DNA from 3 places in the Mesorhizobium sp. M0659 genome. Region 1 is predicted to be linked to each of the others. Evidence: riboswitches for the same ligand, from Rfam matches in the RefSeq annotation. Region 1 holds a riboswitch; each other region holds the start of a gene.

Evidence for each region. A riboswitch is a leader RNA that binds a small molecule or an ion and turns the genes downstream of it on or off. The one in region 1 is predicted to bind cobalamin.
Region 2: it holds a riboswitch for cobalamin, as region 1 does, so the genes downstream of both, metE (5-methyltetrahydropteroyltriglutamate--homocysteine S-methyltransferase) here and NKI31_RS14865 (DUF1636 family protein) in region 1, are expected to answer to the same signal.
Region 3: it holds a riboswitch for cobalamin, as region 1 does, so the genes downstream of both, NKI31_RS07770 (aromatic ring-hydroxylating oxygenase subunit alpha) here and NKI31_RS14865 (DUF1636 family protein) in region 1, are expected to answer to the same signal.

What each region holds. Positions count from the first base shown of each region.
Region 1 is NZ_JAMYPY010000008.1:28,839-38,657, forward strand. It holds gene cobN (cobaltochelatase subunit CobN) at 1-1,792, opposite strand, end outside; gene cobW (cobalamin biosynthesis protein CobW) at 1,811-2,863, opposite strand; gene NKI31_RS14865 (DUF1636 family protein) at 2,866-3,291, opposite strand; cobalamin riboswitch at 3,330-3,534, opposite strand; gene NKI31_RS14870 (DUF6348 family protein) at 3,593-4,285, opposite strand; gene NKI31_RS14875 (winged helix-turn-helix domain-containing protein) at 4,315-5,538, opposite strand; gene NKI31_RS14880 (NADH-quinone oxidoreductase subunit A) at 5,866-6,231, shown strand; gene NKI31_RS14885 (NuoB/complex I 20 kDa subunit family protein) at 6,222-6,803, shown strand; gene NKI31_RS14890 (NADH-quinone oxidoreductase subunit C) at 6,808-7,410, shown strand; gene NKI31_RS14895 (hypothetical protein) at 7,421-7,774, shown strand; gene NKI31_RS14900 (NADH-quinone oxidoreductase subunit D) at 7,776-8,966, shown strand; gene NKI31_RS14905 (NADH-quinone oxidoreductase subunit E) at 8,967-9,819, shown strand, end outside.
Region 2 is NZ_JAMYPY010000027.1:23,082-32,900, forward strand. It holds gene metK (methionine adenosyltransferase) at 1-925, shown strand, start outside; gene NKI31_RS28035 (adenosine kinase) at 1,034-2,026, shown strand; cobalamin riboswitch at 2,434-2,635, shown strand; partial or broken gene metE (5-methyltetrahydropteroyltriglutamate--homocysteine S-methyltransferase) at 2,730-5,081, shown strand; gene NKI31_RS28045 (cytochrome-c peroxidase) at 5,520-6,575, opposite strand; gene NKI31_RS28050 (hypothetical protein) at 7,487-7,840, shown strand; gene NKI31_RS28055 (glycosyltransferase family 10 domain-containing protein) at 7,977-8,981, opposite strand.
Region 3 is NZ_JAMYPY010000004.1:8,352-18,170, reverse strand. It holds gene NKI31_RS07785 (hypothetical protein) at 1-181, opposite strand, end outside; gene NKI31_RS07780 (PqqD family peptide modification chaperone) at 335-757, opposite strand; gene NKI31_RS07775 (FAD-binding oxidoreductase) at 919-2,019, opposite strand; gene NKI31_RS07770 (aromatic ring-hydroxylating oxygenase subunit alpha) at 2,057-3,304, opposite strand; cobalamin riboswitch at 3,422-3,623, opposite strand; gene NKI31_RS07765 (DUF680 domain-containing protein) at 4,121-4,327, shown strand; gene NKI31_RS07760 (DUF680 domain-containing protein) at 4,394-4,597, shown strand; gene NKI31_RS07755 (DUF680 domain-containing protein) at 4,669-4,902, shown strand; gene NKI31_RS07750 (ABC transporter ATP-binding protein) at 4,974-6,086, opposite strand; gene bglA (beta-galactosidase BglA) at 6,153-7,817, opposite strand; gene NKI31_RS07740 (carbohydrate ABC transporter permease) at 7,823-8,977, opposite strand; gene NKI31_RS07735 (carbohydrate ABC transporter permease) at 8,979-9,819, opposite strand, start outside.

The DNA of each region.
Region 1 (9,819 bases):
GGTCGGGGGCGAGAGCGACAGTGATGTTGCCGAAGGTGGCGGCGCGGAAGGGGAAGCCGCTCTTACCCTCCCCCTTGTGGGGAGGGTGGCCCGCAGGGCCGGGTGGGGGTGGTGCACCGCTACCCCCACCCCGTTTCGCGCCATCCGCTTCGCGAATGTCGCGAACCGACCCTCCCCACAAGGGGGAGGGTGAAGGGGCGCCCCATGCCGCCTCGACTGCAGCCAGTGCGTCAGCCGGCAAATCCTTTGAGAAGTCCAGATACTCCTCCAACCCCAGCCCATCGCCTCTCCGCTCCAACGCGTCCAGCAACTCACGCGGCGTTTGCGGAATCCCTTCAACCCGATAGCCCTGCTCCTTCAGGTCATGCAGCATGGCCAGCACGCTGGACGGCACATCCAGGCCCACTGCATAGCCAGTGCGGCCGGGCGCGCTCGGATAGTCCGGAATGAGGATCGCCAACTTACGCGTCGCGCGGGGCGTCTGCTGCAGCTTGATGAACGCCGCGACACGCTCCGCCACTTGCGCCACGCGATCCGGTTCCGGGCGGTTCGCTAAGGCGCGGTGGCCGAGTGCCGGGTTGGTTTCGCTCTCGCCCTTGAAGGAAATCGCGCCGGCCAGGATGCGGCCGTCGAGTTCGGGCAGCACGACATGCATGGCAAGGTCGGCCGGCGCCAGGCCGCGCTGGTTGTTGTCCCAGACGTCGCGGCGGGTGGTGGCGACGATGACCTGGAAGACCGGCACGCAGGCCCGGTCGAACAGGGTTTGGACGCCGGGTTCGGCGCCGGATGCGAAGGCGGTTGAAGTGATCATGGCGGCGGGGTTGAGCGAGGCGAGCGCGGTCTCGACGAAGGCCAGCGACGTCGGGTCCTTCAGGCTGGAGACGAAGATCGGGACCGGGCGCATGCCGCGTTGGCGCAGTGCATCAAAAAGCGCGTCGATGGGGGCGACGTCGGCTGCCAGCAGCATCGAGCGGTAGAAGAGGATGGGGACGATGGGGTTATCAGCGTGGAGTTCTGTCACACCCCCCTCTGTCCTGCCGGACATCTCCCCCTCAAGGGGGGAGATTGAGCTGTCGTCAACGGTTTCGCCAATCTTAGATGACCCAGACAGCTTCCTGTTCAACGGGGCCGAAGAGGAGCCGGCTTTGGTGACGGCTGATCTCCCCCCTTGAGGGGGAGATGTCCGGTAGGACAGAGGGGGGTGTGACGGAACGCCGACATCGGCAAATTCGACCACGCCGCAGCAAGGCTCATAAAACCCGGCTTTCGGCACGCTGACCGGCTCAGCCGCCGCCGCATCCTGCCCAGCCAACCCCGCCAGCCGCTGCATCAGCGCTACCATATTCTCCGGTCCGCCCTCGCGGAAATAACCAAGCAGGCCGTCCAACTCCGCCCGGGGCAGCGTCGAGGCTTCGATCAGCCTGAGGTCCTCGTCATGGCTTTCACCAGGCAGCAGCGCCAGCTTGATGCCACGTTCGCGAGCAGTCACCGCGAGTTGGTCGCAGCCATAGCGCCACCAGTCATAGCCGCCGAGGATGCGCACCAAGATCACCTTGGCCTGGCGGGCGACGCTGTCGATCCAGAGGTCCACGGACATGGGATGACGCAGGTCGCGCAACGCCGCCAGCCGCATCGACGGCAGGCGGGCGGCATCGGCCTTCCAGGCCGCCGCGAGGCCGGCGAGGTCGCTGTCGGTGAAGGACAGCGCCACGATATCCGCCGGCGTCTGCCGGAGATCAACCGGCTCGGCGAGGTCGTCGAGCGAGGCGGAGGTCGTGGTGAGTATGTGCATCGCGGCTCGTGCCTGAGATCAACCGGCGAGTATACGCTCGATCGCCGGACGGTTCAGCCCCTTCAGGCCAATGACGACGAGACGCGAGCGGCGATCGTCCTCTGCCGTCCAGGCGCGGTCATAGTAATGGTTGACGCGTGGGCCGACGGCCTGCAGCAAAAGCCGCATCGGCTTGCCGCCGACATCGACGAAGCCTTTTACACGCAACACGTTTTCCTGTTCGGCGGCGGTGGCGACGCGCTTGGCCAGGTCGTCGGGATTGGCGATCGAGGGGATGTCGACGATGAAGGTGTCGAAATCGTCATGCTCATGATCGAAAGCGCCGTCGTGATGCGACTTGCGGTTCTCGATGTCGTCTTCGACGGCGAGACCGAGGCCAAGCAGCACCGACGGGTCGACCTTGCCATGCCCGGTCGGCACGATCTTCACGGCGCGGGCGGAATGTTCATTGATGATGGCGTTGGCGCGGGCAGAACCGGCGGCGTCCATCAAATCGCTTTTCGACAGGATGATCAAATCGGCGCAGGCGATCTGGTCCTCGAACACTTCTTCGACAGGATCGTCATGGTCGAGCGTCTCGTCCTGAGCGCGCTGTGCCTGCAAAGCGTCCATGTCGTTGGCGACGCGGCCTTCGGCCAGCGCCGGGCCGTCTACCACGGCGATGACACCGTCGACGGTTACCCGGCTCTTCACGCTCGGCCACTGGAACGCCTGGACCAGGGGCTTGGGCAGAGCCAGGCCCGAAGTCTCGATCAGGATGTGGTCAACCTTCGGTGTCAGCGCGAGGATCTTGTCGAGGGCGGGCACGAAATCGTCGGCGACTGTACAGCAGATGCAGCCATTGGCCAGTTCGACGATGTTTTCCTCGGGGCAGGTGTCGATGCCGCAGCCTTTCAGGATTTCCCCGTCGATGCCGATGTCACCGAACTCGTTGACGATGATGGCGGTGCGCTTGCCGCCGGCATTTTCCAGGAGATGGCGGACCAGCGTCGTCTTGCCGGCGCCGAGGAAGCCTGTAACGACAGTGCAGGGAACACGGGAGAGGTTGGCGGCCGGGTTTGAAGCGTTCATCGTCAGTCCTTCAGCATGTCGAGGGGTGGGATGCGGGCAACGAGGCCGCGCTTGAGGCTATCGGGCCGGCCGCGCCACGGGATGAGGCCGTCGGCCGAAGTCGCGAAGAGCTTTGCGCCGGTAACGAGGTCGGCGCCGCTGGTTGCGGTCAGATCGCCGAAGACATAGCTCCAGCAGCCATCGCGCAGGATCGCGGCGCTGAGGCGGCGCTTGCAATTGCCGAGACATTCGGCGGTGCGGACCCGGATATCGCCGGCAGCGGCGCGGCGTGTGTCCTCAGCCAGCAATTCGCCGGCGCGCGGATGGGCGTCGGAACCGGTCTCATCGCGGCAGGAGGCGCAGACGATGACGGTCACGCCGGTCAGGGCGTCGTTGTCCCCGGACGCAATGTCCGCTGTGCCAGCCGAAAAACTGCTGTTCTGGTCCAAAAACCGTGCTCCTTGCCCGGAAACCCGCCAGGCGATCGGATACTTTGTCTCAGACGGCAGGTCTCCTGGCTCGCGGGTCGTCGCCTTGGTTAGCCGCCTTCCCGGTGTTACCCAGTGGCTTTCGGCCTTGGCTCGTCGCTTACAGTTGCGGGGACAGCCGCGGATTTGGGACCGAAATCCCGCACCGCATTCCCTCTTGGCCCTTGCCGTTGCGGGCAGGGGACCGTCTGCAGCGGATTTAGGCTTTTGCGGGCGGCGGTGTCAACGCACGGCTACGACATGGCGATGTCGGCAGGGGCTGTCATGTCCCGGCTTCCGGCAGTGCCAGGATGACCTGTCGGATAGCTTGATAGCCATCGCCATAGTGCCAGTCATGACCGACAGCCAGATTCTGTCCCTCATGCCAAACCGCGTTGTCCAGAAGGACTTCGGCACTAATCAGCGTGCCCTTCAAGCCTGCCAGAAAGGTCCGGACAAAATGGCTTCCGGGGGGTACCGAAGCTGTGAACAGCTTTTCCAGCTTGGCGTAGAATGCTGGATAGCCTGGTGTCAGCGAGCATAGCTCGGTTGTGGCCTGGGAAATGACCGGGCCGCTATAGATTTTCCAGCGGGCATCTTTTCGCCAGATCTTCCAACTGGCGCTGCTTCGCTGCCAAAGCTCTATTTCGGCCTGCATGTTCTCGCAGACGTGATCGGCCAGTCCCTCAATGGCCACATGGAAAACACCACGGAGAAACTTTTCAAACGCCTGGTTCAGTTCCTGTTCGCGCGTGTCGCCGAAGCCAGCAAAGGATTCAATGACCGGCTGAACATCAAGCAGCGGAGAAAAAATGTAGATTTCCAGGACCAGCCGGTCAGAACTCGTCTCGAACACCTCAGCCTCAAACCGAAGCTGCTTCGATTGGAGCATGACGTCCCTATCTCTGCGGACTGCATCTATTCCATGCGCAATGAGGGCGCCATGGATCATGTCGAGCACTTTGTCCGATGCCATTGCACAACCTACGAGGCTTATTGAGGCGTCTATGACAGACGCTGCAAGGGTTGGCCATCTCTCTCGCTAGCCAATGCCGGCCCCAAATCGCCGGCGGGCGTCACTTCCATGCGCTCAAGTCCAAGCCAGCCCTGCATCTCCTTTAGTTCCTCGAAAAGCTGTGCGGTGGTCTCAGGCGGTGCGCCTGCTTCGGCGTAGGCGGCGTGGACGCGTAAGACACTCGCAGGCCGGTCGGCCTTGAGATCGACGCGGGCGACGATCCGGTCGCCGAGCAGGAAGGGCAGCACGTAGTAGCCATATTGGCGCTTTTCGGCCGGCGTGTAGATCTCGATGCGGTAGTGGAAATCGAACAGGCGCTCGGTGCGCGAGCGCTCGAAGACCACCGGATCGAAGGGCGCCAGTAGCGCGCGGGCCTCGATCTTTCGCGGCAGACGGGCGTCCTTATAGAGGTAAGCCGGCTTGTCCCAGCCTTCGACGTTTACCGGCAGCAACTCGCCCATCTCGACCAGTTCCTCCAGCCGGCCCTTCATGTCGGCCGGCGACAAGCGGAAATAATCGCGCAGGTCACCCGACGTCGCGATGCCGTGGGCGCGGGCGGAAATGCGCAGCAATTCGCGGTGCGCGTCCTCGGCCGCCGGCACCGGCAGATCGAGGATCGCCTGCGGCAGCACGCGCTCGGGCAGGTCGTAGAAACGCTCGAAGCCACGGCGGTGCGCCGTGGTGATGCGTCCGGCCCAGAACAGCCATTCGAAGGCGTGCTTGGCGTGGCTCCAGCCCCACCAGCCGCCCGAACCTTTCTGGCCTTCCAGTGCCGAAGCGGCAATCGGGCCGCGCTCGGCGACCGCGCGGTAGATCTCTTCGATATAGGCGGCGTGCTCGCGGCCCCATTTGGCGAGGCCGAGATACATTTCGTCGCCTTGCTCGGCCCGCTGCATGCGCCAGCGCATCAGCGGGTAGGTCTCGACCGGCAGGAACGAGGCCTCATGCGCCCAGTACTCGAACACGGTGCGCTTGCGGGTGATTGCGGCATTGTTGAGCAGGGCGAGCGGGTAGGGGCCAAGCCGCGAATAGAGCGGCATATAGTGGGCGCGCACCACGGCGCTGACGGAATCGATCTGCAGAAGGCCGGTGCGCGAGAGCACGCGGGCGAGGTGACGGCGGTCCGGTATGCCGCCCGGTCGCGGGTCGAGAAATCCTTGCGCGGCGAGCGCGATGCGCCTGGCCGTCGGGAGTGAGATTTTGTCCTTCGTCAAAGTGTCTTGCCTCGAACCATTTTCCCGACTTTAGCCGGCGATTCCGGTGATGCTAGCAGGCAAATGGCGGGAGATGTGTCAGGAGACAAAAGTGGAGTTAAAGATGAAGGAAATCAAACAGGAGGAGATCGGACCAGTTTTTCCCGGCCTGCCGTCCAGCACTGTCTTTTGAACAAGGTTTGACTTGCTTCGCTGAAAGCCGTGCGCTAACCCTCGCCGCGTTGCAGCAAAGGCACCTAAAACGGTTCAGCGGTTAAACTGTCGCGCTTCCGCATTAGGGTTGGTTGCTGTAATCAGAGTGGATTGGCCGCCAACGGAAAGCCGAGCATGAACGTACTCCTCAGTTCATACCTGCCCATCGTCCTCTTCATCGCCGTGGCCGCGGTTGTAGGCCTGGCGCTTATCATCGCGCCGTTTCTGGTGGCTTATCGCAATCCCGATCCGGAGAAGCTTTCCGCCTACGAGTGCGGGTTCAACTCGTTCGACGATGCCCGGATGAAATTCGACATCCGCTTCTACCTGGTGTCGATCCTGTTCATCATCTTCGATCTGGAAGTGGCCTTCCTGTTTCCGTGGGCGGTGTCGTTCTCGAAGATCGGCATGCTCGGTTTCTGGTCGATGATGGTGTTTTTGGCGGTGCTGACCATCGGCTTTGCCTATGAGTGGAAAAAAGGAGCGCTGGAATGGGATTGAACGACAGTTCCGGAACGCTCGTCGCGCCGAAGCCCAAAGGCCTGATCGACCCCAATACCGGACGTCCGGTCGGTTCCGACGATCCGTTCTTCCTCGAGATCAACAATGAACTGGCCGACAAGGGTTTTCTGGTCACCTCGACCGAGGCGCTGATCACCTGGGCACGCAGCGGCTCGCTGATGTTCATGACCTTCGGTCTCGCCTGCTGCGCCGTCGAGATGATCCACACCTCGATGCCGCGCTATGATTCTGAAAGGTTTGGCGTGGCTCCTCGCGCGTCGCCGCGCCAGTCCGACATCATGATCGTGGCGGGAACGCTGACCAACAAGATGGCCCCGGCTTTGCGCAAGGTCTACGACCAGATGCCGGAGCCGCGCTACGTCATCTCGATGGGCTCCTGCGCCAATGGCGGCGGCTATTATCACTATTCCTATTCGGTGGTGCGCGGCTGCGACCGCATCGTGCCGGTCGACATCTATGTGCCCGGCTGCCCGCCAAGCGCCGAAGCGCTGCTCTACGGCATTCTTCTCCTGCAGAAGAAGATCCGCCGCACCGGCACGATCGAACGGTAGACCCATGGCCGCATCCCTGAGCGAACTGTCGACCTATCTCGGCGAAAAGCTGCCGGGCCGCGTCACCGATGCAGTGCTTGCCTATGGCGAACTGACGATCTCGGTTGCTACAGACAATCTGATCGAGGTGACAAGCTTCCTGCGTGACGATTCGGGCTGCCAGTTCATTTCGATCATCGATATCTGCGGCGCCGACTACCCGTCGCGCGTCAAGCGTTTCGATGTCGTCTATCATCTGCTGTCGCCGAAGCAGAATTTGCGCATCCGCATCAAGGTGCAGGCCGACGAAGAGACGCTGGTGCCGTCGCTCACCGCTGTCTATCCCGGCGCCGACTGGTATGAGCGCGAAGCCTACGATCTCTATGGCGTGCTGTTCTCCGGCCATCCGGACCTGCGCCGCATCCTCACGGATTACGGCTTCGAGGGCCATCCCCTGCGCAAGGACTTCCCGCTGACAGGTTTCGTCGAGGTGCGCTACGACGACGAAGCCAAGCGCGTGATCTACGAGCCGGTGGAATTGAAGCAGGAATTCAGGAACTTCGATTTTCTCTCGCCATGGGAAGGGACGGACTACGTCCTGCCGGGCGATGAGAAGGCGAAACAGTAGGGGCGGCGGCGTGGCGATGATCCGCGTAGCGCTACTAAGCCTGTTTTGCTGTGCCGGCTTGCAGAATGCTTTTGCGAAAGACTGCAAAGTAGCTGGAGTGGATTGCTATTCGGCGGCGCGAGCTGTCGTGGCGAACGACACGGTGAAGAACTGCCCGACGATATTTCGTATCAAGCCTGCGATGCAGATTGAATTGGACCAGATTTTGAACGCCTTGCGCGATGCTGGAGAGCTGGCCGATCTCCAGCCTTCCAACGAGACCATTGAGCAATGCGAGCAGAGAGCAAAAGAATATGTGGCCGGGCCGCAGACGGTCCGCTTCATGGAACTGACGCCGTCAGCCAAGGAAAGGCTTGGAATCTAGCATGACCGAGCACTCCGTCCGCAACTTCAACATCAACTTCGGACCGCAGCACCCTGCGGCACACGGTGTTTTGCGTCTTGTGCTGGAGCTTGACGGCGAGGTGGTCGACCGCGTCGATCCGCATATCGGCTTGCTGCATCGCGGCACCGAAAAGCTGATCGAGCACAAGACCTATCTTCAGGCAGTGCCCTATCTCGACCGGCTCGACTATTGCGCACCGATGAACCAGGAGCATGCCTTCGCGCTCGCCACCGAGCGGTTGCTCGGCATCGAAGTGCCGAAGCGCGGCCAGTTGATCCGCGTGCTCTATTCCGAGCTCAGCCGCATCATGTCGCACATCCTCAATGTGACGACGCAGGCGCTGGATATCGGCGCGCTGACGCCGCCGCTGTGGGGTTTCGTCGAACGCGAAAAGCTGATGGTGTTTTATGAGCGCGCTTCCGGTTCGCGCATGCACGCGGCCTATTTCCGTCCGGGCGGTGTGCACCAGGATCTGCCGGCGAAGCTGGTCGAGGACATCGGCAAGTGGATCGACCCGTTCCTGAAGTCGCTTGACGACCTCGACAGGCTGCTTACCGGCAACCGCATCTTCAAGCAACGCAATGTCGATATCGGTATCGTGTCGCTTGCCGACGCCTGGGCCTGGGGTTTTTCCGGCGTCATGGTGCGCGGCTCGGGTGCTGCCTGGGATTTGCGCAAGTCGCAGCCCTATGAATGCTATTCCGAGATGGATTTCGACATCCCGATCGGCAAGAACGGCGACTGCTACGACCGTTATCTCGTGCGCATGGAAGAAATGCGTCAGTCAGCCAAGATCATGCGTCAGTGCGTCGACCTTCTGCTCGGCAAGGAGAGCACCGGGCCGGTGTCGAACCTCGACGGCAAGGTGGTGCCGCCCAAGCGCCAGGCGATGAAGCGCTCGATGGAAGCGCTGATCCATCATTTCAAGCTCTACACCGAGGGCTATCGCGTGCCGGCCGGCGAGGTCTATGCCGCGGTCGAGGCGCCGAAGGGCGAGTTCGGCGTCTATCTCGTCTCCGACGGCACCAACAAGCCCTACCGCTGCAAGCTGCGCGCGCCCGGCTTCGCGCATCTGCAAGCCATGGATTTCCTCTGCCGTGGCCACATGCTGGCCGACGTCACTGCCGTCCTGGGTTCCCTCGACATCGTGTTTGGTGAGGTCGATCGCTAAATGTCAGTCCGCCGTCTCGCAGAAGCAAGCGTCCAGCCAGCCACCTTCGCCTTCAACCGGGCGAATGCGGCGGTTGCGAAGCAATGGATCAAGAAATATCCGAAGGGCCGCGAGCAGTCGGCGATCATTCCCTTGCTGATGATTGCGCAGGAGCAGGAAGGCTGGGTCACCAAGGCGGCGATCGAGACGATTTCGGACATGCTCGGCATGCCGCGCATTCGCGGGCTCGAAGTCGCGACCTTCTACACGCAGTACCAGCTCAATCCGGTCGGCACGCGCGCGCATATCCAGGTCTGCGGCACCACGCCCTGCATGCTGCGCGGCTCGGAAGCGCTGATGGATGTGTGCCGCTCGAAAATCCATCACGACCAGTTCCACACCAACGACAAGGGCACGCTGTCGTGGGAGGAGGTCGAATGCCTCGGCGCCTGCGTCAACGCGCCGATGGTGATGGTCTTCAAGGACACGTTCGAGGATCTGACGCCTGAGCGGCTGGCCGAAATCATCGATCTTTATGATGCAGGCAAGGGCGCCTCGGTTCCCACGGGACCGCAAAATGGCAGAACCGGCTCGGAGCCGGCGCCTGGCCTGACGACGCTGAAGAGCGAAAAGGCGATCCTCAAAGCGACGCGCGACAAGGAAGCCAGGGCGGCGAGCAAGGCTGCCCACGCGGCGCCCGACGCGATCATTGCAGCGCCTGTTCCGGCGCCTGCCGCTCCTGCAGCGGCCGCCCCGGTGGCGCCATCCAACGCCGGCAAGCCGAAAACCGATGCGCCGGAAACCAGCTCGGCGTTGAAGTCGCCCTCCAGGGCCAAGGTTGCACCGGCGGCGGAAAAAGCGGCGAGCGTCCCGG
Region 2 (9,819 bases), on a different contig from region 1:
CGGCTTTGACGGCCGGCGTTGCTCCGTCGTTCATGCCCTCACCGAGCAGTCGCCCGACATCAGCCAAGGCGTTGACGAGGGAAGAGGGCAAGACCTCCAGCAGGGAGCGGGAGATCAGGGCCTCATGTTCGGCTACGCATGCCGCGAAACCGATACCCTGATGCCTTTGCCGATCCAGCTCGCTCATCGCTTGACGAAACGGCAGGCGTATGTCCGGAAGGCACAACAGCTTGGCTGGTTGCGTCCTGACATGAAATCCCAAGTCTCAGTGCGCTATGAGGGGTTGCGCCCGGTCGCCCTGGATACCATCGTCGTGTCGACGCAACATGACGAGCAGGTCTCGCAAGAGACTGTCCGCGAGGGCGTCATTGAGGAAATCATAAAGCCTGTCCTGCCGACCCACCTGGAGACGGAAGGCATCAGAATTCTGGTCAACCCGACGGGGCGGTTCGTAGTCGGCGGGCCGCGCGGCGACTGCGGTCTCACTGGACGCAAGATCATCGTCGATTCCTATGGCGGGATGGGTCGTCATGGCGGCGGCGCCTTCTCGGGCAAGGACCCGTCCAAGGTTGACCGCTCGGCTGCCTATGCAGCCCGCTATGTCGCAAAGAACATCGTCGCTAGCGGACTTGCGGACGTGTGCGAGGTGCAGCTTGCTTACGCAATCGGCGTGGCCAGTCCGGTTTCCGTCATGGTCAACACGTTCGGGACAGCCAGGGTTGAGGAAAGCAGGATCGAGCGCCTCATTCTTGAGTTGTTCGATCTCAGACCGAAAGGCATTATCAAGATGCTTGATCTCTTACGCCCTATATATCGCAATACAGCGACCTATGGCCATTTCGGCCGTGAAGAGCCTGATTTCACCTGGGAGAAGACAGACAGGGCGGACGAATTGCGTCGCGAGGCAGGACTCGCCGCCCCGTGAGAGCCGCCGGCGAACGGATTGGCAAGCGGAAAGCCCATTTCCACCGAGCAGACCCGCGCCTGGCAGGCGTGGCGAGAAGCCGGCTCGGTTTTTTTGGCGGAGACATTGATGCCGGATTATGACGTGCTTTGCATCGGCAATGCCATTGTCGACATCATCGCCCAGTGCGACGAGGCATTCCTCGAGATCAACGGCATCATCAAGGGCGCGATGAACCTGATCGACACGCGCCGCGCCGAACTGCTCTACAGCCGCATGGGCCCGGCGATCGAGGCCTCCGGCGGCAGTGCCGGCAACACGGCGGCCGGCCTAGCCAGCTTCGGCGGACGCGCCGCCTTCTTCGGCAAGGTCTCCAACGATGCGCTGGGCGAAATCTATGCGCACGATATCCATGCACAGGGTGTCGCCTTCGACACCAGGCCGCTTGAGGGACAGCCGCCGACGGCGCGCTCTATGATCTTCGTCACGCCCGACGGCGAGCGCTCGATGAACACCTATCTCGGCGCCTGCGTCGAGCTTGGCCCTGAGGATGTCGAGGCCGACAAGGCATCCGGCGCCAAGGTTACCTATTTCGAGGGCTATCTGTGGGATCCGCCGCGCGCCAAGGAGGCGATCCGGCAGACGGCGAAGCTCGCACACGAGGCCGGACGCGAAGTGTCGATGACGTTGTCGGATTCGTTCTGCGTCGACCGCTACCGGGACGAGTTCCTCGAGCTGATGCGCTCGGGCACTGTCGACATCGTCTTTGCCAACAGCCACGAGATCAAGTCGCTCTACCAGACAAAATCCTTCGACGAGGCGCTGGCTCAGATCCGCAAGGACTGCAAGATTGCCGCCGTCACCCGTTCCGAAAAAGGCTCGGTGATCGTGCGCGGCGACGAGACCGTGGTCATCGAGGCGACCGCCATCAAGGAGTTGGTCGACACCACCGGCGCCGGCGACCTCTACGCCGCCGGTTTCCTGCATGGCTACACGCAGGGCCGCAACCTCAAGACCTGCGGCGACCTTGGCTCGCTGGCGGCCGGCCTGGTGATCCAGCAGATCGGCCCAAGGCCAAGGCAGAATTTGCGCCGCGAGGCGGAAGGGGCTGGGTTGCTGTAGATGCGCGGGCAACTAATCAGCCGCCCTACTGACGCGATGACCGCAGTGGCGGAACTGTGTCAAAGCTCGCTGATAGCGACAGCCATTCGCTTCGGAGAACTGACCCATGCTGCTGCCGTGAAGCTCGCTGGAGGAGCGGTGCAAGGCGTGCTTGCCATGACGGCATTCACCGTCATCCAGATCGTCACCAGCATTTTCAGAAGCTCAGCTTGGGGAAGGCCAGTAAGGTTCCTGAGGTAACGGAGAACTCGCGGCGTCCGTCGGACTTGACTTGCGATCACGTCCCACGATGCCGAATGCGGGCAGCAGACTGAATATTTCACAATGCTAGACAAAGGCGTAAAAGCGCGATCACATAACGACATAAACATTTCGTTATGCGTCATTGACAAGAGAGCGAACTGCTGTGATTGTCTGCGTGTCGTGGTTCTCGCGTGCGGCGCTGCCGCAGCGGAGCTAAGAGGGAAGCCGGTGCGATGCCGGCGCTGCCCCCGCAACTGTTAGCGGCGAGCCAACCCCAATCACGTCACTGAGGCGAATACCCTCAGGAAGACGGGTAGAGGCTATGACCCCGCGAGCCAGGAGACCTGCCACGCGAATTACGTCCACGGGCGGGGTGTCTCGGTGGCCGCTGCAACCCGGCGTTGATGCCGGCCTGCTAGCGCCTTCCTTGTCACCGACGCCCCAATCATCGGGGTATGACATGACTGTCTCTCAGCAAATTCCTGTAGCAACGCTCGGCGTGCCGCGCTTCGGTCGTCGGCGAGAACTGAAATTCGCGCTTGAAAGCTACTGGTCCGGAACATCGTCCGCTGGCGACCTTCTCACGACGTCGAAGGCGCTCCGTGCCGCTAGCTGGGAAGAGCAGCGCGATCGCGGCGTGTCGAAAATCCCGTCGAACGACTTCTCGCTTTACGACCATGTGCTCGACACCGCAGCCATGGTCGGGGCCGTTCCATCCCGTTACGGCTGGAATAGCGGCGAGGTCCCACTTGACATCTACTTCGCAATGGCGCGCGGCAACCAGGGTCAGACGGAGGATTGTGGACACGCTGGTTACCAGGAGGAGGCTCATGGACCTGGTGTAACCGCGATGGAAATGACCAAGTGGTTTGACACCAACTACCACTACATTGTGCCGGAACTCGATGATGATCAGACGTTCGCCCTCTCGTCATCGAAGCCGGTCGATTACTTCCTCGAGGCTAAAGCTCTCGGCATTCACACACGCCCAGTCATCCTTGGACCCATCACCTTCCTCAAGCTGGCGAAATCGCCTGCCGAGGGGTTCGGTCCCATCGCGCTCCTACCGCGGCTGCTGCCGGTTTACGAGCAGCTTCTGGAGAGGCTGAAGCTGTCGGGAGCCGACTGGGTGCAGATCGATGAGCCAGCGCTTGTCCTCGATCTGAACCCGAACGAACGAGCTGCGTTCGAATTCGCCTATGGCCAGCTGTCGAAAGCCGCGCCCGAGCTGAAGATCATGCTGGCTACGTATTTCGGGTCGCTGGGAGACAATCTCGAAACCGCGATTTCTCTGCCCCTGGCCGGCCTGCATATTGATCTCGTGCGCGCTCCCGAGCAGCTGGAAACGGTGGCTCGGCTCGCTCCGAAGGATCTGGTGCTCTCGCTTGGCTTGATCGATGGCCGCAACGTCTGGCGTGCGAACCTGCCCGCCATTCTCGACCGCATCAAACCGATCGTCGCCGGCTGGCCCTTGGACCGCGTCGAGATCGCGCCTTCTTGCTCGATGCTGCATGTGCCGATTGATCTGCGCATGGAGACGGAACTCGACGCGGACATCAGGTCGTGGCTCGCCTTCGCGGCCCAGAAGACCGACGAGCTGGTCTTGCTGGCCCGGGCCCTGTCCCAAGGCAGGGATGCGGTGGCAGGCGCGTTGAAAGCGTCTGCCGAGGCTGCCGCCACGCGCGTGACATCCACGAGGATCCATGACCCGCTTGTTCAGGGGCCGATCGCTAGCATTGAGGACAGCGCGAAGCGACGAGAGAGCGCTTTTGGCGAGCGCTCCAGAGTCCAGGCCGGCTCACTCGGGCTGCCGCCGTTCCCGACGACGACCATCGGGTCCTTCCCGCAGACGCCGCAGGTACGCAAGGCGCGGGCCGCTCATGCGAAGGGCCAGCTGAGCTATGTCGACTATGAGACGTTCCTGAAGAAGGAGATCGAGGCTGCAATTCGCTGACAGGAAGAGATCGGGCTGGACGTGCTGGTGCATGGTGAGTTCGAGCGAAACGACATGGTACAGCATTTCGGCGAGCAGTTGTCCGGCTTCGCGCTCACCCAGCATGCCTGGGTACAAAGCTATGGGTCGCGCTACGTGCGTCCCCCCATCATTTTCGGCGACGTATCGAGGCGCAATCCGATGACAGTGCGCTGGTGGCAATTCGCCCAGTCGCTTACGGAAAAGCCCGTGAAGGGAATGCTCACAGGCCCAGTCACCATTCTCAACTGGTCTTTTGTTCGCGACGACGTACCCCGCTCCGAAGCCTGCCGCCAGATCGCGCTCGCCATCCGCGACGAAGTGACGGATCTCGAAAGATCCGGCGCAAGGATGGTCCAGATCGATGAGGCCGCGTTTCGCGAAGGATTGCCACTGCGCCAATCTGACTGGAAAGTCTATCTCGACTGGGCTGTCGAATGTTTCCGGATCGCTTCAACGGGTGTAAAGGACGCGACTCAAATTCATACCCACATGTGCTATTCGGAGTTCAACGAGATCATTCACGCGATCGCTGGAATGGATGCGGATGTCATTTCGATTGAGACGTCGCGCTCGAAGATGGAACTGTTGGACGCCTTCACGAGCTCCAAATATCCGAACGAAATCGGTCCTGGCGTCTATGATATTCACTCACCACGCGTCCCGGAAGTCGGCGAGATTTCGGACTTAGTCATGCTTGCCCGCGAGCGACTGTCCGACGGCCAACTGTGGATAAACCCGGACTGTGGCCTCAAAACACGCAAATGGGAGGAGGTCCGCCCTGCCCTCATTAACATGGTCGCTGCAGCACGCGCGCTCCGGCAGAAAGTGCAGGCGTGAGGCTTCTCTTCCTCACCGTGTGGGGAGTTGCCGGCTGGCGGATGTCGGCCGGGAATATGCCAAACCGATCACACTCCTGGAAATGAGCCACTCGGCGCAAATGTGCAATTTCCCTACGGCACGTGTCTTAATCCCGCAGAAATATAAATGTGGCACTACGCTATAATATCGGTTCCTTGGGGACATACAGGCCCCGCGCCTCGAACAAATCGGACACGCGTCGTTTCTCAAAGTAGACTGCTTGGCGCGTTCGCTCAGGCAGCGACAATATATGGTGCTGCGTCTGTCCGCCCCCAGTTGATCGCGCAGACTACGGGCGAGGTGGCAGGGTTCGGGTATCGCTAGCGTCCCGCCAATTCGGAGATGGACGTCGCAATTCGTGTCGCCAAGTAAAAATCGCCAATCATTTTCGATTGCGAGTCCGCAGCCAGTTGGCCCTTATTTTCCTGAGATCTGCGTTACAGGCCGGGGCGTTGTCGCCGTTTCTGAGGGTAAGATGGGATAGGCGACGTCAGGTGCCTCTCCGGTCAGCGAGTTGAGGAAGGCAACAAGCAGGTCAACTTCTTCGTCCGCCAGTACTACGCCGAGCTGGGTGGTCCCCATAATGGCGACGGCCTGTTTCAGATCCCAAACCTTGCCCGAATGAAAGTATGGCGCGGTGAGTGCAACGTTGCGCAGCGGCGCCACGCGGAAGACATAGGAATCGTCGGCTGCATTGGTGACCTCAAATCGGCCCTTGTCTTTGTCCGGCAGGACTTCGGCGCTGGGCCGTTCCATGAGGCCGAATGGGTAATAGGCTTGCCCACCAACGTTGATGCCGGCATGGCAGGACGAGCAGCCTTTGTCCATGAAAAGCACCAGGCCCTGTTTCTGTTCGGAAGTCATGGCAACCTCATCACCATTCAGGAAGCTGTCGAACGGGGCAGGTGTGACGAGTGTCGCCTCGAAGGCTTCGATCGCCTTGGCGAAGTTGTCGAAGGTGACCCGATCGGCTTCAGCCGGAAAAGCTGCATCGAACCACTCGACATATTGCGGCATGGACTTGAGAGTGGCGATGAGTTGGCCCGGTGTATTGGCCATTTCGATCCCGGCTTGGACCGGTCCCTTCGCCTGAGCCTTCAGGTCTTCGGCACGACCATCCCAGAACTGGGCGATGTTGAAGACAGCGTTCAGTACAGTCGGCGCGTTGCGCTGTCCCTTCTGCCAACCATGGCCAATCGAGGTTTCGTGATTGTCGTCGCCGCCGGTGGCCAGGTTGTGGCATGAATTGCACGACAAGACGCCTGACGCGGAGACGCGTGGATCGAAGAACAGTGCCTTGCCGAGAGCGATCTTTTCCGGGGTGATCGGGTTATTGGCGACTGTCGGCGTGGTGGATGGCAAAGCCGTGAAGGTGGCCAATGCCGTATCTCTGAGGTCGGTGGGGATCCAATCCGCAGCAAAGGCGGTGGGTGCCAGCAAGGTGACAGCCATCGTACTGAATAGGATTTTCATAATTGGTCTTCCTGCGTCGTCCACGCAGCCATTATGCGATCTGCGGCTCATGAACGCCCTGAGCTAGATCAGCTTGAGGGAGAGGACGGGGTCTCACACCTGTTTTCGCAGCTGAGCTGGGACCCTCTTGGAAGTGATCGCTCTTCTCGATTGGACTTCAGGGAGGAGGAGTATCCCTGGTTGGCAACCGGTTTTATGCATCAAAGCACGCCCTGAGGGCGGCTTCGTAGATTCGGTCACTGCGATCTTCCAGCCAAGGTTGAGAAAGTCGACAGCATCCGCAAGACTGGCAATCTCTTGCACGATGTGCGCTGCACGCCTCGCGAAAAGTGAGCTTCTGAAACGTCAGGGTTCATTCGTTCCTCCTGACCTGCTGATTGCGTGAATCGGCCTTGTCGACACCCGCCGACTGCACATTGTGATGTCACCAGCGATGGCGGTTTCAATACCTAAGCAGCGACGGTCTATGCGACAGTATGGAGGTCGTAGCGGAATAGCCGTTCTGCCTTCATCGATCGTCACACCGGCATATAGCTCCGCTTCTACGAACATCCCATCACGCGAGGATGGCGCGGCGCTTGAGCAGGTCCACCCGCTGCAACTGCCTCACACCTTGATCCACAGATCCTAGGCGATGACCATGTTGTCGTCATCATTTGACGGGCGCGGGGCATTGGCTCATAAGCGAGCCACGGCAAACTGTGCGGTTGCCAGTGCGTAATGAAGTGAATTGGAATGATCTTCGGTTTGGGAAACACGCACGTCCGACGCAGCTTGCGTTGACAGAGGCGGTTTTAGGCGCAATAGCACCTCCGCTGGCCTATTTTGTGGAGTTCAATTGTGGTTCGGCCAAAGGCGCGGGGCGCCGGACCGGCCCCTTGTAAACGTAATCAAAGAGAGAGAGACCCTGCATGGAAGAAATCTTACCGCGCATCGCCACTGGTGCCAGCATCGGCCCGGCTGTCGCAGAGAAGGCCGTTGGGTTAATGCTGGGTTTCCTGCGGAGCCACGCGGCCGACGGTCCCGGCGCGCGCATGATCGAGGCCATTCCGGGAGCTTCGGAATTAGTAGCGAAGTATCATGGGGACGACCCAGAGGGTGGCGGCCTTATGGGGCTCGGGCAGCAATTGATGAGTGAGGGTCTCAGCATGGCAAAGATCGCCGCCCTCGCCAACGAGACGATCGCCTGCGCCAAGGAACATGCCGGCGACGAACTCGTGGACGAGGTCCTCAATTCCGTTCCTGGCCTTCCCCAGTTCGTCTGATTAGCGGCAGCCGGGGCGCATGACCTTGTGCGCCCGTGCCGGCCCGTTTGCGCAGCAGGCATTCTCCGCCGGGCGTTCCGCACCGATCTCGTGAGACCACCAACCGCCGGGCACGCGGAGCGAGCGCTGGAGTACTTCATTCGTCTATCGAAAAATCAACTTCAGGCGATTCGATGTGTATAATTTCTGGCGGTAAGGGTTTATCCTGAACGCTTTCGATGAAGCCCGCGAGATAGGCAAACGTATTGTATTTCTCGAGGACTAGCCGCTTCGCCTCTCTTATTGCGCCGCGACGTTCCTTCCAGAGGTCTGAGTTGATAATTTCTTGAATTTTTTGGATTACGTTCTTGTCCTCTGGGTCAATCAGAACCATAGAGTCCGAAGGGAAGAACCTCGTGATTGCCGGGCTGCCGTAATAGATCGGCATTGTTTCAGCGACGAAGCAGTCCATAAGCTTCTCTGTAAAATAGTAATCAGCACGAGTATTCTCGAACGCTATACTGTAGCGATAAGGTGCGAGTGCGTTCCATTTATCTCCAATCAGCCGAAAACCTCGGCCGAACAGGTCAAAATCGAGCTCCTTTCTTAGCCGTTCCAGAAACGCCAGCCGATACCGATGTCCTTTAAGCAGGGCGATGTTACTGGTAATCCATGAGAGCCGAAGTGGCTTATCCATGACTTCGCTGACCAGAAGTTGGTCATATGTCTTGTTTACAGACCAAGACCGAGTGATCGGTGGAGACAAAACGAATCGGCGAGCTGCATTCTGCCGAGCAACCAACTCTGCGTCAGACGTCAGGACGATAGTATTTTTCCCCTGCCCTTCATGAAATGCACGATGAGCTTTCGTCGGCGGTTCGCCGATTGCAAAAATTGTCCTGTTGGGGCTCGCCTCGATATCAACAGGGAGCCCAAAAAGAGAAGCAGAGTTAAAGACAATATGCCAATCGGGCACGAAGGATGTCGTGCGTACAAAAGCGACATTGTTCCAGATTCCACTGCCCTTTGGAGTGAGGTGGTGGATTGCATCATCCAAAACGCCCCAAGAATCTAGACATGTAGCAACAATGGGCGCCGGGCGTTCCGTCAACAATTTGGCCGACAAAGCAGTTCCACTCCCTTCACTCGTGAAGGTACTCAATCGCCATCCAGGATTGCGGTAACATCGGGCAGCATAAACCTTCCGGGACCTGCTGTCGAGGCAATTGTCGCTTTGCACTTGACCAGGTTCTTCCTCGCTTCGTGTGGTGATTAGGCCGGCTGAGTGGCAGCATGCGTGCCTAAGGAGTTCGCAGCCGGCGCTGCCTAATGGTACGTTTGATCGTCTTCAGGCGGTTCATCAGCCCTTCCGCCTCGGCCGTTCTCCACGGCAGTTCAATGGCATCGCGAACGGAGTCAACGTCACGGCGTAGGACCAGACCGAAACGCGTGATGGCGATGAGCCGGGTGACGCCAAGTCGATCGAAGTGCCGAGCTTGCCCAACTCACAGGCCCCGCAAAATGCCGCGGAAGGGCAAGGCAAGCCTGCGCATAGTGGCAAACTCATGTCATCCCTGCTTCAGGACGTCGACCCTTCTGGCCTGGTTGATCGTCAGCACATCCGGAGGCTTGATGCAGAGGGCCTCGGCGACTACCGGCGAGATCACACGGCCGGTCGCGGCATTCTGTATGAGGACGCGTCGCTGGCTGGTTGATGCGTATGATTGATGCAGGCGGCTCACTGTCCTTGCCCGGCCTCTCGGCGCGGCGCCAACTTGCGAGAAGCCGCTCCAGATTCGAGAAGCTGCCGGTCGCCGCGCTGTTTGATATCGTGGAACAGGTGTCATCCGCAGCCATTGCCGCCTCTTCAGGACCGGCTAAGAAACGCCTCGAAATACATTGATGTCCTAGGTTTATCAGCGGCGGTTCCCAGCCCCTTTGCAAGAGTGGCTCACCGGCGATGAACTTACATCACTTTGGCCATTGCCAATGAACGTTTG
Region 3 (9,819 bases), on a different contig from region 1:
GGGCCGGTATGAAGGCATGGCTCATGGCTTCCGCCAGCGTGCCATGGTCGAGGTGGACACTCAGGTCCAGCCCCGGCAACCGCACGCTGGCGGTAACGGGATAGAAGGCGGCGGCGCTTTCCGCGGCCGCCAGCACATGGCGGGCATAATCCGGCAGGGTTTGCAGCGTGATCAAAGGCATGTGTTCGTTGTTCCAGCGTCCAGAATTGCGCCGGGTCGCCTGATGCATGTCGCTCGGGGTGGCCCCGGTTTTGAGACGACGACATGCATAAAATCAAAGATCTAAACCGCGTCGCCTGAGTCCGTTCAAACGCGACGCGCTTTAGGGAAACGATTATGCCTGTTTCACCGCCGGCCAGCCGAGAGGTTCCTCGACCTCATGGATCGGGTCGACAATGATGAGATCGGCAAGGTCGTCGTGGACATCGACCTTGAGCGGCTCATTGCTGGCAGCAAGCGCAGACGACAGCTCGCCCGAAAGCGGTTGTGCCGGTGTTTCGGCTGGCGCAAGCAACCCGAAATCGAGCAGTCGGGCAATGAAGCTTTCGAGGTCGGCCAGGCTTATTTTTGCGGCGCCCGCGGCAACTCCGACCAGCGCTTCAGTGGCGACGCCGGACGACAGAGCCTGCCAGACCCGGCTGCCGGAATCGGAAAAGCCGAAATACTTACCGTTCGAAAGATCGAGAACGACGGCTTCGCCATCGAATGATTCGAAAACGATGTCCTTGCTTGCGACCCCATAGACCCGCTGTTGCATCGCTCTGTCCCCCGTTCCATGCGCCCATGAAGGGATGCGCCGGTTTCACGGTCTGCCAGCCCTTCCTAAGTGCGTCTAAATCACTCGGCCTATGCTTGGCAAGACAAAGACCCGCGAACACAACGCCTGCGTCGGCGACCGTTGCGGCGAAGTCGACCGGCTCAAGCCTCGATTTCGAGCGCCGACAACGGTTTCGAGCAGCAGGCAAGGATGAAACCGTCATCGATCTCGTGGTCGAGGATGCCGCCATTGTGGCTCATCTCGACTTCGCCGGAGACCTTCTTCACCTTGCAGGTGCCGCACAGGCCGAACTCGCAGGCGGCGGGAATCCGCACGCCCGAGCTGCGCGCGGTCTGCAGCACGGTCTGGCCGGCGACGCAGCCGGCATCGACCTCCGAAAGCGAGAAGCGGATCGGCGTCACGGCTTCGACAGGTGCAGCGATGCCGTCCTCGACCGGGGAGGCAAACGGCGCCGGAATTTCCTCCATCACAGGCGCGGCAAAGCTCTCCTGATGGTATTTCGTCATGTCGAAGCCGGCGGCATCCAGCATGCCGCGCACGGCGCGCATGAACGGATCGGGGCCGCAGCAGAAGATTTCGCGCTCGCGGAAATCCGGAGCCAGCAAGGGCAGCCGGATCGCATCGATGCGCCCCATATGGCCGTACCAGCCTTCGCGGCTGGAACGTTCCTCGATCATGAAGCCGAGCGACAGGCCGGGCATATGGCCGCCGAGCAGTTCGAGTTCCTTGCGGAAGATGATCTCTTCGGCACGCCGCGCGCAGTTGACGAAACCGACATCGGTCCATGGCGCGCAGTCGTTCAGCCAGCGCAGCATCGACATCATCGGTGTCACGCCGGAGCCAGCCGAAATGAACAGATATTTGGCCGCCGGGTGGCTGTGCAACGAGAAGTCGCCCGCCGGTCCATAGGCCTTGACGTGCGAGCCGGGCACCAGTTGGTCGAACATCCAGCGTGTGCCGATGCTGCCCGGTTGCGCCTTCACTGTCACCGCGATCGAAAACGGCCGCGATGGCGACGACGACAGCGTGTAGGTGCGCATCAGCGGCCCGTCCGGTGTCGGCAGTTCCAGCGTCAGGAACTGGCCCGGCTTGTAGCGGAACCAGGTCTGGTTGTCGGAGCGGAAGGTGAAGGTCTTGACGTCGGGCGCCTCGTCGCTGACGCCGATCACTTCCAGCACCTGCAGCCTATCGTTCCACGGCGCCATCTGGTCGAGATGGCGATAGAGCCCAAGATCCGTCATCGCATTCATCCTCTGGTCCCTCTTCGCCTGCTCCAGCTCACGCGACGCTGCGCAGCGCCGGCCGGCCGCCTTCGGCAAGGCGCGGGCCGATGAAGGCCGCGTACCATTCGACGAACTGGATCACGCCGCCCTCGTGCAGCTCCGAATAGGGGCCGGGCTCATAGGCCGGCGACAGGATGCCGAAGGCGTTTTCCTCGACGATGCGGCGGTCCTGGTCGTTGGTCTCGGTCCAGACGTGGGTGAGCTCTTCAAGGTTGTAGTCGACGCCCTCGACCGCATCCTTGTGCACCAGCCACTTGGTCGTCACCGCGGTTTCGGTGGCGCTGATCGGTAGCACCCGGAAGGTGACCGCATGGTCGATCAGGATGTGGTTCCAGGTCGTCGGATAGTGGTAGTGCATCAAGGTGCCGATGCGGTCGGCGGCAACAGTGTCGGACAGGTCCTTCGTCACCGCGCGCTTTCCCGACATCGTGTAGCTGACGGCATCGCGCAGCAGCGGCGCGCGGGTGGCGCGGTATTGCCCGGCCGGATCGATGCGGAACTTGCTCGGCAGGCCCGCCGCCTCGCATTTCGCCCAGTGCGCAAGCATCTCCGGATCGCTGTCGGCGCCCTGCACGCCGGTCACCGTCGGCGCTTCGGGGAATGTCTTGCACAGCTCCGGATGATTGCCGGCGCAGTGATAGCATTCGCGGTTGTTTTCCCAGACCAGCTTCCAATTGCCCTTCTCGATGATGGTGCTCTCGAAGGCGACCTTGGCTTCATTCAGCCGGTGCGGCTTGAGGTAGGGCTCTATCATGGCGCGCATCGGGGCAAAGTCGGCAGGTTCTTTTGCCAGGCAGATGAAGATGTAGCCGCCGACGCTCTCGCAGGCGACGGGCTTCAGGCCGAACTGGCTCTTGTCGAAACCGTCGGCCATCTGGCGGGCAAACAGCAGCCGGCCGTCAAGCTCGTAGGTCCACTGGTGATAGGGGCAGACAAGCTTTGCCGCCATGCCCTTCTCAGTGTTGCAGACACGGCTGCCGCGATGGCGGCAGGAATTGTGAAAGGCGTTGATGTTGCCCTTCTGGTCGCGGACCAGCACCACCGGATAATCGCCGATCTGCACGGTGATATAGCTGCCGGGCTTCGGCAGTTCGCAATCATGGCCGATGAACAGCCAGTCGCGATACCAGATGAGCTCCATGTCGAGCTTGAAATAGTCCGGGTCGGTGTAGAAGGGCTGTTCCAGCGAAAAGCCTTGCTTGCGGCCGTTCAGGAGCCTCAGCATGTCGTTGCGCGTATCCATAGTTCTGTCCTCGTGGTTTAAGGACTGAACTTGGTGGTGATGGAGGAAGGATCGGACGCAGGCCGGCGCGGCGCCGGACATGCACTATCCACCTCTTGACCGCCCACCGCGATCAGTCGAGTCTATGCATCTCGGGCTGGTTTCCGGGCTCTGGAGTTGTCCTTGCGGACCATCGCGACACCTTCCCAGGCTCTTGCCCAGTGGTCTCCCGTTGCGACTTCAACTCCACCACCGTTGCGGGGGCAGCGCCGGATTCTGACCGGCTTCCCAATTCTCCGCTGCGTCGTCACGAAGCGGCACCTGAGATGCGATCATCTAATCACGGCAGCGATCGCGACGTCGGCATGAAAGCGACATCGTATCCATGCGGCGCGACACGCGCGGCATACGCCCCCCGCCGCCGGTCAAAGAGCTGAGACGTTTCTTGGACGCCATCATCGCCGTTTCGAATCGCTGCGGATCCAGTTCGATCGGGGGCAAAAAGGGCTCAACGGTATCGAAAAGTTACTATTAGCAATCTCTAATCGAACCGAACGGTTCGTTTCTGTTGACAATGCGTGCAGGCGGTGTGAACGACGGCCCGGAAACCGACACGGGAGCGAACCACTCGGTTCGACATAAGCAACTGAAAACAATGCGATAAATGACCATAGAGGAACTTCCTGGCACAATTTCAAGGTGCAGGACCGTGGTCCACACGGAACAACTTCGTGATTGGAAACCAGCCTATGGCTTTCCCACATCGGGGCTGTCCGAACGACGCGAATTCCTCCCAAGACACGCCGCTAGACGGACAGACAAACTGGAGTACTAAAAATGAAAAAGATCATCCTCACTGCCGCAGCCGTTTTGGCGATCACCGGCAGCGCCTTCGCCGGTAGCGACAATTACGGTTCCAATGGTGCGAACCAGCCAGCCGTCTCGGTCGACAGCTCGTATACGGCTTCCATTCAGAAGCCGGCGCACGCTGACAAGCAGCCTGTCATTCAGGGCGCCGACCGCGACCTCTACGGCAATCGCTGATCCCGACCAAAGAAGGGCGGCTAACCCGTCGCTCTCGGGATCCCAAAAAATTCAGGAGTATTTGAAATGAAAAGGATCATCCTTGCTGCCGCCGCCGTTTTGGCCATCTCCGGCAGCGCTTTCGCCGGCAGCGACAACTACGGTTCGAACGGCGCCAACCAGCCTGCGATTACGTCGACCGATAGTGGCCATACGGCTTCGGTTGAGAAGTCGGCTCCAGCCGAGCAGGCGCCTGCCCACGGTGCCGACCGTAACCTTTTCGGCCGCTAAAAGCCGGTTTCCAGCACGTGGCGGGCTTATCCGCTGCAGCTGGCGGCATCAGAAAAATTCAGGAGACTAAAATGAAGAAGATCGTTCTTGCCACCGCAGCCGTTCTGGCTGTTTCGAGCGCTGCCTTTGCCGGCAGCGACAATTATGGCTCCAATGGCGCCAACCAGCCGGCCGCTGCCGTCGACACCACTCGCACTTCGTCGACCGGCACCAACTCGGCGGTCTACAAGCTGCTGAACTCGTCGAACGACCAACAGAAGTTCGTCCCGCCGAGCAGCGACAGGGATCGGTTCGGCAACAACTAACAGCCGAAGCTTAAAAAGAGCGGCGGGCCTGGCCCGCCGCTCTTTTTTCATGCCTGTACGACGCAGCTATCTCAAGCCGCCTTCACATCCACCGGCTTGAGCGAGAAGGAGTGCCCATCGGCGTCGAAGATGTGCAGGTCCCCGGCATCCGCGGTCAGTCGCAGCTTTGCCCCGCGCTTGACCTCGACATTGCCGGGCAGCTTGGTCACCAACGGCAGGTCAGCGCGGCCGATATCGACATAGACAAGCTGCACCTCGCCGAGTTGCTCGACATAGTCCACCACGCCCTCGAAAAGATATTCCGCGCCGGTGGCGGCCGACAGATCCTCCGGCCGCACGCCGAAGCTGACTGCCGCACCCTTTGCTGACGCCGGCGTTGCGATCGGCACCGTTGCCTTGCGGCCGCCGACATGGCTGACGATTGTCGGGTTGCCCGTCCTGTCGATTGTCGCCGGCAGGATGTTCATGGCCGGCGAGCCGATGAACTGGGCAACGAACAGATTGCCGGGCTTCTTGTAGAGGTCCATCGGCGTGCCGACCTGCTCGATATGGCCATCCTTCAGCACGACGATGCGGTCGGCGAGCGTCATCGCTTCGACCTGATCGTGGGTGACGTAGATCATGGTCGTGGCAGGCATCGATTCCTTGAGCTTGGCGATCTCGATGCGGGTCGCGACGCGCAGCGCCGCGTCGAGATTCGACAGCGGCTCGTCGAACAGGAACACTTTCGGATTGCGCACGATGGCGCGGCCGATGGCGACACGCTGGCGCTGGCCGCCCGACATCGCCTTGGGCAGACGGTCGAGATATTTGGTCAGCTGCAGGATCTCGGCGGCCTGCCGCACCCGCTTGTCGATCTCGGCCTTGCTTTCCTTGCCGATCTTCATCGAGAAGGCCATGTTGTCGTAGACGGTCATGTGCGGATAGAGCGCATAGGACTGGAACACCATGGCGATGCCGCGCTTGGAAGGCGGCACGTCGTTCACCACCTCGCCGGCGATCTTCAGCTCGCCGGAGGTGATCTCCTCAAGCCCGGCGATGGACCGCAGCAAGGTCGACTTGCCGCAACCCGACGGGCCGACGAAGACGATGAACTCGCCCGACTTTATGTCGAGGTCGATGCCGTGGAGAATGTGCAGATTGCCGTATGATTTCTTCACCTGTCTCAGCGTGACATCGGCCATAATTTCCTCCCAGTGATTTCCCTAGAGAACCTGGATTTCCTCAAAAAATCCAGTTTCGTCAAAAACTCAGTCGATGCGCCCGAACCAGGCGCCGTAGCCGCCGAGGCGGATGGAACCTGTGCCGGATTGTCCCGAAAAACCGTGCCCGGCCAAGGGCAGCAGCGCCTGACCACCGAGATCGACCTCGGCCGGCTTGCTGGCCAGATTGAAGATGCAGACGATCTGCTCATTGCCCTCACGGCGGGTGAAGGCGACGGTGTCGCCCTCGCTTTCGATGAACTCGATTTCGCCTTTGGCCAAGGCCGGATGCTGGCGGCGGAAACCGAGAAAGCGCCGGTAGTGCTCGAGCAGCGAGGCCGCGTCGCCCTGCTGAACATTGACCGCTTGCGACAAATGCTTGCCCGGCACCGGCAGCCAGGGCTTGGCCGTCGAAAAGCCGGCATTGCTGGCGGTTGCATCCCACACCATCGGCGTGCGGCAGCCGTCGCGGCCCTTGAATTCGGGCCAGAAGCGAATGCCGTAGGGGTCCTGCAGATCCTCGAACCGCAACTCGGCTTCGCCCAGCCCAAGCTCCTCTCCCTGATAGAGGCAGACCGAACCGCGCAGCGACATCAGCAGCGCCGAGATAACCTTCAGATAGGCGGCCGGGTCGGCCTCGTCGGCGGCCCAGCGCGAGGCCGGACGCATCACGTCGTGGTTGGAAAAGGCCCAGCACGACCAGCCGTCGCTGGCGACCTTGCCGAAGGCTTCCAGCACCTGGCGCACCTTGGCGGCGCTGATCTTTTCCGGCGCCAGGAAATCGAAGGAATAGCACATGTGGACGCGTTTGCCGCCGGCGGTGTAGGCGGCGACCACTTCCAGCCCACGCTGCGAATCGCCGACTTCGCCGACCGCGGCGGCCGCCGGATATTCGTCGAGCAGCGCCCGGAACCGTTCGAGGAAGGCAAGGTTTTCCGGCCGGCTCTTGTCGTAGATATGGTCCTGGTAGTTGTAGGGATTGACCGCAGGTGCTGTCTGGTCGTTGCGCTCTTCGGGCGGCAGCGGCGGATTGTTCTCCAGCCCCTGGCTGTGGAAGTAGAAATTGATGGTGTCGAGGCGGAAGCCGTCGACGCCGCGCTCCAGCCAGAAGCGGGTGACGTCGAGCAGCGCGTCCTGGACTTCCAGATTGTGGAAGTTGAGGTCCGGCTGCTCGGACAGGAAATTATGCAGATAATATTGCTGGCGGCTGGTGTCCCACTGCCAGGCCGAGCCGCCGAAGATCGACAGCCAGTTGTTGGGCGGCGTGCCGTCCGGCCTGGCGTCGGCCCAGACATACCAGTCGGCCTTGGGATTGCTACGGCTGGCGCGGCTCTCCTTGAACCATGGATGGTTGTCGGCGGTGTGCGACAGCACCTCGTCGATCATCACCTTGAGGCCGAGGTGATGGGCTTCCGCAACCAGCGCGTCGAAATCGGCGAGCGTCCCGAACATCGGGTCGACGTCGCAATAGTCCGAGACGTCGTAGCCGAAATCCTTCATCGGCGACTTGAAGAAGGGCGAAATCCAGATGGCGTCGACGCCGAGCGAGGCGATGTAGGGCAGCCTGCGGATGATGCCCTTGAGGTCGCCGATGCCGTCGCCATTGGAGTCCTGATAGGAGCGCGGATAGATCTGGTAGATCACCGCGCCCCGCCACCAGTCGCGATCGACGGCGAGATCGGGCTTCGAGGTCGCCTTCAAAGCGGCTTGCATAAGTCTCAACCTCCTTTGACCGAGCCGGCCAGCAGCCCGCGGACGAAATAGCGCTGCAGCGAGAAGAACACGATCAGCGGCACGATAATGGTGACGAAGGCCGATGTCGTCAGGATTTCCCAGTCGCCGCCGCGCGAGCCGAGCAGCGCGTTGAGCTTCGCGGTCAGCACGATCTGGTCCCCTTCGGTACCGAGGAAAACCATTGCCACCAACAAATCGTTCCACACCCACAGGAACTGGAAGATTGCAAAGGACGCCAGCACCGGGAAGGACAGCGGCAGCACGATCTTGACGAAGATTTCGAAATCGCTGGCGCCGTCTATGCGCGCCGATTCCATGATCTCGCGCGGCAGGCCGGCAATATAGCTGCGCAGGAGATAGATGGCGAAGGGCAGGCCGAAGCCGGTATGCGCCAGCCAGATGCCAAGATAGGTTTTCGACGGCACACCGAAGAATATGCCGACGCCGTTGTAGATTTTCAAAAGCGGGATCAAGGACATCTGCAACGGCACCACCAGCAGGCCGATGATGGTGGCGATCAGCAAGGCGCGGCCGGGAAAACGCATCCACGCCAATGCATAGGCGGCGAAGGCGGCGATCAGGATCGGGATGACCGTCGCCGGGATGGTAACGGTCAGCGAGTTTATGAACGAGCGGCCGATGCCCTCCGAAAACAGCACGGTCTTGTAATTGTCGGTGGTGAATTTCGGTGGCGCCGACGAGGCGTAATAGACGCGCTGGCCACGGTCGCCTTCGAAAGCCTTGGGCGAACTCATGACGAACGTGCCGTCGGCATTGAGCTGCAAGGTCACGCCGTCGCCGAGATCGGCAGTGGTGCCGGCCGGATATTGCGTCGGTGCCGCCGACTTGACGCCGAAGGCGCTGATGTTGCGCGCAGCACCGTCGCCGAAGATATTGCCGGCAAGCACGAACTTGCCGTCCTTCTCGACCTGCGCCGAGGCCGGCGGCAGGCGGCCGGCTTCAGTCTGGCTGGAGCTGGAGAACGAGTTCCACCAGCCCGAGGCGATGATCTGGTCCTTGTCGCGCAGCGACGAGACCAGGATGCCGAGCGTCGGCACGGTCCAGACGGCGACGAAGACAAGCACGGCGATGTGGACGCCGAAGCGGCTGGCAAAGGACTTTCCGGTCGCGACGGCCATCTCAATGTCCTCCCGTCTCTTTGTTCGCCTGGCGGATGTTCCAGACCATGATCGGGATGACCGCGATCATGATGATGATGGCGATGGTGGCGCCGCGGCCGAAATCGCCGCCGCCGCGGAACATCCAGTCGAACATCAGATTGGCCAGCACCTGGCTGTTCCATTGGCCGTTGGTCATGGTCAGCACGATGTCGAACACTTTCAGCACCAGGATGGTGATCGTCGTCCAGACCACGGCGATGGTGCCCCAGATCTGCGGCACCATGATCTTCCAGAAGATCTGGAACGGATTGGCGCCGTCGATGACCGCGGCTTCAAGCGTCTCTTCGGGGATGCCGCGCAACGCCGAAGACAGGATGACCATGGCAAAGCCGGTCTGGATCCAGATCAGGATGATCATCAGGAAGAAATTGTTCCAGAACGGCAGCGATATCCAGACCTGCGGCTGGCCGCCGAAATACTGGATGATGGCGTTGAGCAGGCCGATCTGCGTCTGGCCCTCGCCGCGATATTCGTAGATGAATTTCCAGATCACGCTGGCGCCGACGAAGGAGATCGCCAGCGGCAGGAAGATCAGGCTCTTGGCGATTGTGCCCCACCAGATCTTGTCCGTGAGCACGGCGATTATCAGCCCTAGAAAGGTGCAGGCGGCGGGCACCACCGCCAGCCAGATGATGTTATTCAGGATCGAGTTGCGGAACTCGCGGTCGCCGAACGCCCATTCATAGTTGGCGAAGCCGACAAAATGCTGGCCGCCGCGGTCGAGGAAGGACAGCCAGAGCGTCGCCACCACCGGATAGATCAGGTAGACGGTGAGGATGATCATCGCCGGGCCGACGAAC